2 linked regions of the Rhodopseudomonas sp. BAL398 genome follow. The protein of the gene in region 2 interacts with the protein of the main gene of each other region in a pairwise test. Links are inferred from orthologs where the notes say so. Each region holds a gene or a part of one and is shown on either strand. Other genes may lie near its edges.

Evidence for each region.
Region 1: the proteins of RBJ75_RS14110 (region 2) and recJ interact in binary tests that used the Escherichia coli proteins (3 or more experiments, as listed by UniProt). The link is inferred for Rhodopseudomonas sp. BAL398 from one-to-one orthologs.

What each region holds. Positions count from the first base shown.
Region 1 is NZ_CP133111.1:864,043-870,537, reverse strand. The notes cover bases 1,118-3,989. They hold recJ (single-stranded-DNA-specific exonuclease RecJ), read right to left. Parts: upstream 3,539-3,989; coding sequence 1,697-3,538; downstream 1,118-1,696. Other genes in these bases: RBJ75_RS04040 (haloacid dehalogenase type II), read right to left, coding at 3,636-3,989; RBJ75_RS04050 (hypothetical protein), read left to right, coding at 1,230-1,520. Also shown: RBJ75_RS04060 (beta family protein), read left to right, coding at 1-436; RBJ75_RS04055 (sce7726 family protein), read right to left, coding at 359-934; more of RBJ75_RS04040, read right to left, coding at 3,990-4,364; RBJ75_RS04035 (GNAT family N-acetyltransferase), read right to left, coding at 4,524-4,973; glpX (class II fructose-bisphosphatase), read right to left, coding at 4,979-5,977; RBJ75_RS04025 (homoserine dehydrogenase), read right to left, coding at 6,026-6,495. UniProt on the Escherichia coli protein: Single-stranded-DNA-specific exonuclease.
Region 2 is NZ_CP133111.1:2,982,338-2,988,985, reverse strand. Bases 1,361-4,385 are described here. They hold RBJ75_RS14110 (type IA DNA topoisomerase), read right to left. Parts: upstream 4,076-4,385; coding sequence 1,646-4,075; downstream 1,361-1,645. Other genes in these bases: RBJ75_RS14105 (restriction endonuclease subunit S), read left to right, coding at 4,268-4,385. Also shown: RBJ75_RS14125 (phasin), read left to right, coding at 1-307; RBJ75_RS14120 (phasin), read left to right, coding at 593-1,024; more of RBJ75_RS14105, read left to right, coding at 4,386-4,852; RBJ75_RS14100 (hypothetical protein), read left to right, coding at 4,942-5,238; RBJ75_RS14095 (type I restriction-modification system subunit M), read left to right, coding at 5,311-6,648.

The sequences.
Region 1 (6,495 bases), 2.1 Mb from region 2 along the record:
AAATTTGCCCCAAAACGCAAGAACTCCGATCGACTACGCGGATTTTGGAATTTCGCACCGAGATTTGACCGAGCCACCCGGTGTGGCCATGGCAGGGGCAACAGTAAGCGTTAGATATACAATATCGGATAATTGGGTAATGCTAAAAGGCCGGCGAACCACTGGAGTCGCCGGTATCCCGATGGGCGATCAGTTTCGGTCACACTCGCGAACGTTAGTTGCACGATTTGATTTCGGTGGATTATCGAGTTGCTGGGCAGATGAACGAATTAGCGCAATCGCGACAAATCCAGCCGTTAGCGCGGGCGGACGCGCTCAATGGGTTGAGATCAACGCCAACCGCCACTTCAATTTTATCCTAAGCAGCCTTTCGTGGCCAGTTATCACGCTTCTTGAGCGCCTCTCTTACTTCGAATCGCAACAATTCTTCCGATAGTTCAGCTGCCAGTTTTTGCACAAGCTTGTCGGAGGTCGCGCTGCGTATCCCTTTGATTAGGTCATAACGTTCGAGAATGCTGACGAGTTCCGCTCGCCAGAGGAGTCGCGCCGTCTGCAAAGGGTCGGGAGCAGGATTTTTGCTGCCCGGGCGACCTATACGCAGACTAACGATAGATTCAGCATCTATCGAAGCTAGAAGCGTACCCCACCAGTCAGGGATAAGCCTCTCGGCCTTCTCCAAGTGCTTGTCAGCCACCACGAGTGTCACGCGGTCGAATACCTGACTGTACAAGGCCTGCTGGGCTGGAAGACGCGCTAGTGTGTCGCGAGCGCTTTTGATTTCGAACCCATGCAATTCACCATTCACAACTGCAATATCTACGCGGACTGAGCCGGACCAAATGCCCATCTCTTCGACGATCAGCGTACGACCATCGCTAACGTGTTGTTGAGCGAGTTCGCGGCGAAGGGCCGTTCGCACGTCGAGGTCTCTCATTGATCACTTTCGGGATTGTGTATTCTTCCTTCGATATCGCAGCGAGTTGGAGTCTACAACCATTCGATTAATCGTCAGTGTTCGCGAGACGAACACTTTCTAATGCGGCACGCACGCTTTCCTTGCATATTCTTCTATGTATTCAATATTTTATGATGACAATCTTATGTATTTTTTATGTAAATGAGATTGCAATCCTCGGCAAGTTGCAAGCCGACAAATGTCCAAATGCGCCGCCCCGGCAAAATGCAATAATGCCGCCTCACAAGACCAGCATCGCCGGATATCATCCATCGTGACCCAGATTCCGCCCCAGGCCGACACCTTCGAGGCTCCGCTGGAGGAGATCGTCTGGAACGCAGCCTTTCGCCGCGGCTTCGCCGAGGTCCGCGCCGGCCGCTTTCCGCGCTTCGACGACGAGATCGCGTTCCAGGATGGCCTCGCCTTTGTCTATGAATGGGGCCGGCAATTCGCCATCCTGGCGCCGCCGGATCTGCCGCTGGTGCTGCCCGACGAAGGCGCGCTCAACCCGCAAGCCGTCGCGCTGTTCAGGGCGTTTGTCAGCCAGGGCGAGATCTGCCGGTAGTTGCCAGAACTGGTCATTCCGGGGCACGAGCTGCGATAGCTGCGCGTGAACGCGGAATCTCGCGCCGGTCCGAGGCCCTGCCCGCGGCAAGATTCCGGATTCGCTCGGCCTGGGCCTCGCGCCCCGGAATGACGTCAGCGAATTGGTTTGCGCGCATCGATTGATGTCGACGCCCGTCAGCGGATCACCGCCGGCCCCGGGTCCGGCACCGCGACGTCGATCACGCGCAGTTGCACGCGCTCGGCGCCCTGCCAGCGATCCACCGCCAAGGAGCCGGCGACATGCAAGGGCTGGCCGCGGTTCTGCGTCAGCGCGTCGCCGAGCTTCTGGCCGACGCTGCGAAACGCGATGCCGTTGACGATCGAGCCGTCGCCCGACTTGAAGCGCAGCCGCAGATGGGCCTGGCCGACCTCGTCGGCATAGATCAGCTGATGCGACGGCAGCGCCACGACGGGCTCCGGATTGCCGGCGCCGAACGGGCCCGCGCGGTTGAGCGTCGCCACCAGATCGGTGGTGACGCCGCGGGCCGACACCGCGCCGTCGATCAGCAATTCGTTGACATGGCGCGAGCGGCCGACATCGGCGGCCAGCGCGGTTTCCAGATAGGCGCGGAATTCGCCGAGCCGTTCCTTGCGCAGCGTCACGCCGGCCGCCATCGCATGGCCGCCGCCCTTGATCAGCAGCCCGTCATCGACCGCCTGGCGCACCGCCTTGCCGATATCGACGCCGGAAATCGAGCGGCCCGAGCCGGTGCCGATGCCGCCCGGCTCCAGCGCGATGGCAAAGGCCGGGCGGCCGAATTTTTCCTTCAGCCGCGACGCTACCAGGCCGACCACGCCGGGATGCCAGCCCTCCGACGCGGTGACGATCACCGAGCCCTTGTCCTCGAGCCCGAGCGCCGCCAGCGCCTCGGCCTCGGCCTGGGCCTCGGCCATCTGTTCGATCACCCGGCGTTCGGTGTTGAGCCGATCGAGCTCGGCGGCGATCCGCGCGGCTTCGGAGATATCGCCCTCGAGCAGCAGCCGCACGCCGAGATCGGCCTGGCCGATGCGGCCGCCGGCATTGATCCGCGGCCCCATCATGAAGCCGAGATGCCAGGCTTCCGGCGGGCCGTTGAGGCGCGCCACGTCCATCAGCGCGGTATGGCCGACATGATCGCGCCGCCGCAGCGCGATCAATCCCTTGGCGACGAAGGCGCGGTTGAGCCCGGTCAGCGATGCGACGTCGGCGACGGTGCCGAGCGCCACGTGATGCAGCATGTTGAGCAGGTCGGGCTCCGGCATTTCGGCGCTCCAGAACCCGCGCTGGCGCAGCTCGCGATTGACCGCGACCAGAGTGATGAATACCAGGCCGACCGCGGCCAGATGGCCGAGGCCGGACAGGTCGTCCGCCCGGTTCGGATTGACCAGCGCCTCGACCTGCGGCAATGCGTCACCGCATTGATGATGATCGATCACCACCACGCCCATGCCGAGCTTGCGGGCTTCGGCCAGCGGCTCCAGGCTGGTGGTGCCGCAATCTACCGTTACCAGCAGCGTGGCGCCCTTGCCGGCCAGCATCCGGATGGCATCGACATTGGGGCCGTAGCCCTCGAAGATGCGATCGGGGATGTGGATCAAAGGATCGAGCCCGCAATGCCGCAGATGCCAGGCCAGCAGTGCGGCCGAGGTGGCGCCGTCGACGTCATAATCGCCGAAGATCGCGATGCTCTCGCCGCGCTGCACGGCGTCGGCGATGCGCTTGGCGGCGGCCTCCATCTGGGTCACGGTGGAGGGATCGGGCATCAGCTTGCGGATCGTCGGATCGAGAAAATCCGCCACCGCGTCGAGCTCGATGCCGCGCCCGGCGATCACCCGCGCCAGCATTTCGGGCAATTGATAGCGCTGCGCGATCGCCAGCGCCCTTGCTGCGCCGCGCGGATCGAGCCGGTCGCGCCATAGCTTGCCGGTGGCGGAGCGCGCCACCCCGAGAAACGCGGTCGGCAGCTCGGTCGGGATCGCGGTTGCGGGAGGCGTCATGCTGGCCTTCTAGCACATCCCCGGATCGTCGCGTGCCCCGGATGCTGCGGAACGCGCCGCTGTTGCGGCGTGCCGCATCGCGTCCGGGACACCAACCCTAGCACTTCATCTGCTGGGCCAGGTCGCCAAAACCATCCGCGACGATATCCCAGTCGCCTTCGGGTTTGAAATCCTTGCTCTGCAGCGGGCCGTATTCGGTGACGCGCGGCACGAAGGCGGTTTTCAGCCCGAGCGCCTGCGCGGCGGCGAGATCGTTGTTATGCGCGGCCACCATCATCACCTCGCCGGGCGCCAGGCCGAGCAGCCGGGCGGCGCCGAGATAGGTTTCCGGGTCCGGCTTGTAGTGGCCGGAAATGTCGCCGCCGAGCACCAGGTCCCATGGCAGGCCGACATTTTTGGCCATGTTGGTGAGCAGCGCCACATTGCCGTTCGACAGCGGCGAGATGATGTATTTGGTCTTCAGCCGGGTCAGCCCGGCGACGGCGTCGGGCCACGGCTTCAGCCGGCGCCAGCCCATCGTCATGTAGTGCAAATCGTCGTCGTTCAGCCCCTTGATCTCGAACTGCGCCACCAGCCGTTCCAGCGATTGCCGGTGCAGCGTGTCGAGGATGGCGAAGCCGCGCTCGGGATGTTTGCGAACCTCGTCCATCGACGGCACATAGGCCTGCCGCCAGGCATCGACCAAACCGGCCCAGTCGGCGCTGATGCCGCGCGTCGGGCCCCATTGGGTGAAATCCGCGATCAGGCTCGAGCGCCAATCCACCACGGTGCCGAAAATGTCGAACAGCAGCGCCTTGACGGTCGGGGCTTCGGGCTTCGCGGTCATCGAGACGCTCCTGTTGTTATTATTTGTGGTTGAACCCAATTCGTCATTCCGGGGCGCGCGCGGCGCAAGCCGCGTGTGGACCCGGAATCTCGCGGCGGGTGCAAGATTCCGGGTTCGCTCGAGCGTCGCTCTCGCACCCCGGAATGACGTCGCGGCCGCTCAAAAGATCTTCCGATACTGCATGAAGCCGGAATCGTCGGCAATGCGGTCGTACAGTTGTCGCGCCGTGGTGTTGCCCGGCTGGGTCAGCCAATGCACCCGGCCGCAACCGGCCGCCTTGGCGCTGTCATAGACCGCCTCGATCAGCGCGCGGCCGAGGCCGAGCCCGCGCGCGCTGTCGGCGACAAACAGATCCTGCAGATAGCAATAGTCGGAGATAGTCCAGCACGAGCGATGGATGATGTAATGCACGATGGCGGTCAGCTTACCGTCCACATAGGCGCCGAGCACGAACATCGGCTCGGCGGGATCGTGAAATCGCGCCCAGGTGACGTCACTCACCTCGGGCGCGATGGTCGCCTTGTAGAACGCCAGATAGCCCGCCCATAACGGCTCCCACGCGGCGCGCTCGTCGGCGCGCAGCGGTCGGATCAGGATGGCGGGCGACATCGCGCTCAACCGAGGTGGAATTTTTCGAGCTGGCGGTGATCGGCCTTGATGTAGCGCACCGTGCCGGTGACCGAGCGCATCACCACGGTATCGGTCTGGATCACGCCATGGCGGAATTTGACGCCGGACAGCAGCGAGCCGTCGGTGACGCCGGTGGCGGCGAACAGGCAGTCGCCCTTCACCATGTCCTCGACCGCGTAGATGAATTTCGGATCGGTGACGCCCATCGATTCGGCGCGATTGCGCTTCTCGTGGCTGTCGAGGATCAGCCGGGTATACATCTGGCCGCCGATGCAGCGCAGCGCCGCCGCCGCCAGCACGCCTTCGGGGGCGCCGCCGGTGCCGAGATAGATGTCGATGCCGGTGTTGTCGGGATCGGCGGTGTGGATCACGCCGGCGACGTCGCCGTCGGTGATCAGCCGCAGCGCGGCGCCGGTGGCGCGGATCGCGGCGATCAATGCGGCGTGGCGCGGACGGTCGAGCACCATCGCGGTGATCTGCGTCATCGGCACGCCCTTAGCCTTGGCCAGGCGGGCGATGTTCTCAGCCGGCGGCGCGTCGAGATCGACCAGATGCTTGTCATAGCCCGGCCCGATCGCGATCTTGTCCATATAGACGTCGGGGGCGTGCAGCAGCGTGCCGCCATCGGCCATCGCCATGGTGGCGATCGAGCCCGGCATGTCCTTGGCGCACAGCGTGGTGCCTTCGAGCGGATCGACCGCAATATCGACCTGCGGCCCGGCATTGATGCCGACCTTCTCGCCGATGAACAGCATCGGCGCCTCGTCGCGCTCGCCCTCGCCGATCACGATGGTGCCTTCAATCGGCATCTTGTTGAGTTCGCGGCGCATCGCGTCGACGGCGGCCTGATCGGCGCCCTTTTCATTGCCATGGCCGCGCAGCCGCGCCGCCGACACCGCGGCGCGCTCGGTGACCCGCACGATCTCAAGGGTCAGAATGCGCTCCAGCAATTGCTGCGGCGGGACGGAAATCACTGTCGACATCGGTGGTACTCCCCAAAATCATGGCGGGCCGTCGGCCCGAATAGGCTGCTAGTTCTTCTCGATCCTGATCAGTTGCGGACGGCCGCTGATCACCTTGTCGCGCTGCACCGCGGCCAGCGCGCGTCGCACCGCGTCCTCGCTGGTCGCGTAGGTGACCAGAATCACCGGCACCGGCTGCGCCTTGCGCGCGCCGCCATTGCCGCCGGCCCGGCCGTCGGGATGGCGCTGCATGATCGATTCGATGGAAATGTCCTGTTCGGCAAGCCGCGTCGCGATCTTGCCGGCGGTGCCGGGCAGATCGCGCGCCATCAGCCGCAGATAATAGCCGCCCTCATGGCGCTCCATCGGCGCCTTCTTGATCTGTTTCAGCTTCGCCACCGGACGGCCAAACGGCATCGTCCGAATGCCGCGCGCGACATCGGCGATATCGGCGACCACCGCGGAAGCGGTGGCGGCGGCGCCCGCGCCGGCGCCGACCAGCGTGATCGGCGGAATCCCGGCGCCGTCGATCGTCACCG
Region 2 (6,648 bases):
CCGCAAAGCCTTCGAACATCTGCTGGCCAACGCACAGCAGACCGCCAGCACGATCGAGGATAAGGGCGCGGAGGTCCGCTCCAATGCCAAGGACATCACCACCAGGGCGGTGGGCTATGCCGAAAAGAACGTCGCCGCCTCGCTGGATTATGCGCAGAAATTGCTGCACGCCAAGGATCTGCCCGAAGTGCTGCGACTGCACGCCGAATATGTTCAGGCGCAAATGAAGGCCTTGGCCGAACAGGCCAGCGAGTTCGGTCAAATCGTCAGCAAGGCCGCCACGGATGTGGCCAAGCCGAAAGGCTGACCGTCGGAATCTCCGCGTCGGACCGCTGCGCAGGCCTCGCCACAACTCTGTGGCGCGGCCGCGATCAGGGTGGTTTGGCCCGGATGCATGGCTGCGGTAGCCGCGATGCAGCGTTGCAACCAGATTTATGTTGCAATGCACAAATTTCCGCTGTAGGTTTCGTATGGTTAACAACGGCCCGCGAGGGTCGCTCCGTGATCCGGCTCGATGGCGCCGCCGAAAGTATTGATTTCCGCCAGTCGTTTGCATGGGTTACCCCGGTTTCTCCAACGAAGGATGCACACCATGGTCGACCAATCCGATCCGTTCACGAACGTCACGCCGTTTCAGCTTCCCGAGCAGGTCCGCGCATTCGCCGAAAAGGGCGTGTCGCAGGCCCGCGAGAGCTACAGCAAGCTGAAAGACGCAGCCGAGAGTCAGAACGGCGCGATCGAGGCGATGTTCTCCTCCGTCAGCAAGGGCGCGAGTGAGTATTCCGCCAAGCTGCTCGACATCGCCAAGACCAATACCAGCGCCAATTTCGATTTCGCCCAGGGCCTGTTCGGCGCCAAGACGATGCCCGAGGCGTTCGAAATGTGGACCTCGCACGCCAAGAAGCAGCTCGAGCTGCTGACCGCCCAGACCAAGGATCTTGCCGAATTGACCCAGAAGGTGGCGGCCGAGACCGTCGAGCCGATCAAGGCCAACGCCTCGAAAATGTTCAAGCCCGCCGCCTGATCCGGCCGCTCTGACAATGGCTGCAAAGCCCGGGCCCGGCCCGGGCTTTTTGCTGCGGCTTTCGGTTCAAAGCCGATTTTGCCACAATGATGCTGCGACATTCGTTATCCGGCCACACGCGGCCTTGCCAAAGCCGGGCGTTGCACCTAGTTTCCCGCCGTTCGCGACCCGGCAACGGGCGCTGAAGGATGCAGTTGTAGCTCAGTTGGTTAGAGCGCCTGTCTGTGGAACAGGAGGTCGGTGGTTCGAGCCCACCCAACTGTACCAGCAAAATCAAGCACTTACTGCAAATCTGCTATAGCTGACATTTTGACTAGCTACCATCTAGCAACCACTTCGACCGCAAAGTGGTTATGCATGTCCGAGCGCTTCGGACATAATATTGGGTGACCGCTGTCGTGAATATCGACGCCGAGGCAGCGCTGAGGCAATTGATCCAGACACTGGCGAATGACCACCCCGCGTCTCAAAGCAATTCTCCCCGCAAATCTCCATGGCGCCATCTTGCCGCTTTGAATACCGGCGCTGGGCACATCGGCTGGAATTCACTGCAGTCGAAGCATCGTCAGAACGCCGCGGATGAAGCTCGGTCAATACCCGGCTGGCTATGGGGGCAAGCCGCTATAGCCATCCCCGCTCGCTGAATGCGGCAAGATCGACTCCCGGCGGAGCGAACCAGCCCCCATTGCGATAACGCGCGCCGAGCTTGAGCGCGACTTCCTTGTTGCCATAGGGAATTCGCAGCGCCGTGGCGGTTGCAGAATTCGGTGTCGGTGGCGCCGCGTCGGCAGGCGCCTCAACCTTCGATTTTCGAACTCTCTTCGGCGACGTCATTGAGCGGGAGGCGCTCTTCCCGGCGGTCCTAACAGCAGCCTTGCGATGACCGTTTCGTCGCTTCGTGCCCCTGTTCAGATCGATCCATGCGGCCATCGCGACGGCGTCGGTCTTGGCCGGATCAGGCACGACGATGCCCTTCGCGATCGCGATTTTCCTGGCGTAGGACAATTGCGCCGAACTCACCGGTTTGGGTTCGGCCGTCGCGTTCAAATTGCCATCGGCCTTCTTGGGTGCGTGTTGCTTCAGAAAGGCACCGCAGATCGATATCGACGTCTTGTAGCCGGAAGGCGGTTTGATGCCGAGTTGCCGGGCGAGGCTGTCGGCATAGCGCTTCATCGCTGCCGTCGGCGGAAAAGATCGGGCGGAACCGGCTGCCGCATCACCGAGCAAAGCCGGGCCTCCAGCGGCGGAGCTCTCGGTCAGCTTGCCGATGATGCGTTGCGCGACATTGCAGACCGCGTCGATCGCGCCGAGCATCTCCTGCTTGCCGATCACGACGTCGTCGAGCAGGCATTCGAGTTGCGCGGTCACGCCGGGATCGACCAGCGCCGGATCGGCCTGTTGCAGAATGCCGAACAGCGATAGGCCGGCTTCGGTGGGCACGATGTGTTTGCCCTGGATCACCAGGAACGCCTGCTTCTTCAGCCCGCCGATGATCTCGGCGCGGGTCGCCGGCGTGCCGATGCCCTTGGCTTCCTTCAGGCGCTCGCGCAGCGTCTCGTCGTCGACGAAGCGCCAGGCATTTTGCATGGCTTCGATCAGCGTACCTTCATTGTAGCGCGGCGGCGGCCGGGTTTCCTTGTCCTCGATTCTGGGATCCTGCAGCCGCGCCGTCTCGCCATCGCGCAGCGGCGGCAGCAATTGCGCCTCGTCGCCCTTTTCCTCCGCGGGTTGCCACTCCGGAAAGGCGGCCCGCCAGCCGAGCTCGATCGGCTGGCGGCCGGCGGCCCGAAATTCGAAGCCGGCCACATCGAGCGTTGCGGTGGTCTGCCGGTAGCGAAAGTCGGGCATCAGCGCGGCCAGATAGGCCCGCGCGATCACGTCGAACAATTTCTTCTCGTCGGGCGACAGCCGCGGCCAGATCTCCTTCAGCTTGTCGATGGTGTTGACGTTGGGAATGACGGCGTGATGGCTCGCGCCCTGCAGTCCCTTGTCGTAAAAGCTGCCACTCGCTCCCCTGCGGATCACCGGCTGGTCGGGCACCGGGATCGCGCCGAATGCTTGCCCCGCCTGCAGTCCGGCGACGATCCGCGGCACGTCCGAGATCAGGCTCTGCGGCAGGTAGCGCACCTCGGCGCGCGGGTAAGTGATGATCTTCTTGCCCTGGCCGTCATAAAGCGACTGCGCCACTTCGAGCGTCTTGCTGGCCGGCCAGCCGAAGCGCGAGCCGCAGAGTTTTTGCAGCGACGGCAGATCGTGCAGTCTCGGCGGTCCTTGCCGCTTGTCCTCGACGCGCACCGCGAGCGGACCGGCGAAATCACGCGCGGCCTCGACGACGGCCTCGGCAACCTCGCGCCGCGTCATCCGTTCCCGAGGCGCGTGCCGGATCTGGAATTGCCCGCCGGCAACTTGTGCGGTGGCGACGATTTCGAAATAGGCGAGGGGGACAAAACTGCGAATTTCCAACTCGCGCCGGCACACGATTGCCAAGGTCGGTGTCTTCACCCGTCCGACGCCAATCACCCGCCGCGCACCCTGCGCCAGGGTGACGGTTGCGGTGCGGGTCAGCGACAGATTGTAGATCTGGTCGGCCTGCCGGCGCGCCACCGCGGCGGCGTAGAGCCGCGCGTAGTCGGCGTTGGGCTTTGCGGTTTCGAACGCCGCGCGGATGGTCTGCGAATCCTGCGCGGTGAACAGCACGCGCATGACTTCGCCACGATATTTGTAGTGCTCGAGAATCTCCTGGCCGATCAACTGGCCTTCGCGGTCGCAATCGGTCGCAAGCCAGACGCGCTTGGCGGTGCGAAGCGCGTCTCGGATCGCTTTGAGCTTGGCGGCCTTGTTGCCGCCCGAGGCCGGACGGGTGTCGTAGAGGCCTTCGGGCCGCAACAGGATCGGCGACCACCGCTTCCAAGCCGGCACCACATCCTCAGGCTCCAGCAGGTCGAACAGATGACCCTCGGCCGGCAGGATCTCGCCGTAGCGACCACCGACGGCTCCCCGGACGTCTTTCGCCTGGCTGGTCTTCTCGGTGATGACGATCTGATCGGGCATGATGCTGAACGGCGGCTTCCCTAACTTCCAACGGAACGTACAGGGAACATGCGGGGCGATTCAAGCAGGCCCTTCAATATTGCCGCCCGAGTTTCGTTTTATTTGTCGGAAAGAGCCTACTGCGTAGTATTTGACTCACCGTGCGACTCACGGTAGGGATTGAATATTATCTGACCGAAAGGCTCTACTGCGTTGAAAATGCCGCTCGCCAACATCTGCAAGGTCCGCTCCGGGATCGCCTTTCGGGAGGCCATTCGCCATGTTGAGGGCGCGCCAATCTCGATCGTCCAGGCAGGTGATATTGGCGCGGACGGTCTGATCGATCCCGCCGGTTTGTTGAGGGTTACGGCGGTGCCGATGCAAGGCGAGCTTCCTGTTCTGGCGCCCGATGAAGTCCTGCTTCAGTCGCGCGGCCAAACCTATCGGGCTGCCCTCGTGCCGTGCCACGTCGGGCCGATGGTCGCCACGGCGAGCGTCCTCGTCATCACCCCGGGCACTGCCATCCATCCATCTTATCTGGTTCACTTCCTCAACGACCCGATGACGCAAGTCGAACTGCGCACACTCGCGACCGGCGCCACCATCGCCAACCTGAAGAGGAGCGCTGTCGAGCAACTGGCTGTGCTCGTCCCGTCACGGGAGGATCAGCAGAGAATCGTCGCGCTAGGGGAGACCTTGCGCCAGCAATCGCGGATCGAAGCTCGCCTTGGCGAACTTCGCCGCACTCAGCTTCGCGCGCTCTTGGAAGAGCGGGCGGAGAGGAACCGAGGACGTTAGCGCGCCCCCGGTTCCTTAACCGGTCTGGTCAGGCGTTAGCGCGCCCCCAGGCCATGTCCTAGGACTGCTAGAACGAAAGACATCTAACAATGGGAATCAATATCGGCAACTACACGTTTGACGGCATCTATTCGTCGCCTGCCCATCTGGCCGACCGCTCCGGCGTTTACGCCGTGCTCGGCGCCACGATGACCGGCCAGAAGGTCGTCGACATCGGCGAATCGGGCTGGATCCGGACCCGCATTCAGGCACACGACCGGGCTCCGGCGTGGGCGCGGCAGGGCCTGCCGCTCTCTTACGCCGCGCTCTATTGCGACGAAACCTCCCGGATGCGGATCGAACGCGAGTTGCGGGCCCGATTTAATCCGCCTTGCGGAGATCGCTGAGGCAACTGCCACAAGCACGGGCAGGGGCGATGTGTGGTATACGCCCCTGCCGCCCGACTGTTGTCGGATCAAATGAGAGAGAATCGCGTGACCAACAAGATCACTCAAGCCGAGAAGACTTCCATGGATGACATCAAGCGTGTCGCCTGGGCGGCCTGCAACACTTTCCGCGGGTTGATCGACCCAGCCGAGTATAAAGACTACATCCTGATCATGCTGTTCCTGAAGTTCATCTCGGACGTCTGGAAGCAGCAACTCGAAGACAATCTCCGAGACCTCAAGGGCGACGAAGTCCGTGTGATGCGGCGCATGCAGCGTGAGCGCTTCGTGATGCCCGAGGGGTCGACCTTCGATGAACTCTATGCCGCGCGCGATTCCGACAACATCGGCGAGCGCGTCGATATCGCGCTCGAAGCGATCGAGAACACCAACAAGGCGAAGCTCGGCGGCGTATTCCGCAATGTAAGCTTCAACTCCGCGACCAAGCTCGGCGAGACGAAGGACCGCAATCGCCGCATCAAGAACGTGCTCGAAGATTTCGCCAAGCTCGACCTTCGGCCGGGCCATGTCGTCGAGGATGAGGCCATAGGTGAAGCTTATATCTATCTCATCGAGCGCTTTGCTTCCGAGGCCGGCAAGAAGGCGGGCGAATTCTATACGCCCCTGCAGGTGAGCCATGTTCTCGCGAAGCTGGTTGCGCCGCAGCCCGGAGAGCGCATTTGCGATCCGGCCTGCGGCTCTGGTTCGCTTCTCATCGAGACGGCGTACGCAGTTGGCAGCAAGGACTTCGCGCTGTTCGGGCAAGAGGTCAATGGCGGCACCCACGCGCTCGCCAAGCTCAACATGTTCCTGCACGACATCGACGGTGCCCGCATTGAGTGGGGCGACACGCTGAATAACCCGCTGCTGGTCGAGGCTGATCAGCTCGCGGTGTTCGATGTCGTGGTTGCCAATCCGCCTTTTTCGCTGAAGAAGTGGGGAGGTACCGAAAAGACCGAGGATGGCAAGCCGAAACCCGATAAGTTCAACCGCTGGCATCGCGGGCTGCCGCCTCCGAGCACGGGCGACTGGGCCTTCATCACCCACATGGTCGAGACGGCGAAGCCGAAGCTTGGCCGCGTCGCGGTCGTGGTACCTCACGGCGTCCTGTTCCGCGGTGGCGCCGAGGGCAAGATCCGCGAAGAAATGGTTCGCGAGAACTTGCTCGATGCGGTGATCGGGCTGCCGTCGAATTTGTTCCAATCGACCTCGATCCCCGTCGCCGTGCTTGTTTTCGATCGGCGGCGCGAAAAGGGCGGCGCGCGCGCCGGAACGACCGACGTACTGTTCATCGATGCGAGCCGCGACTTCAAGCAGGCCAAGACACAAAACCTCCTGGAAGCGGCGCACACGGCCAAGATCATCGACACG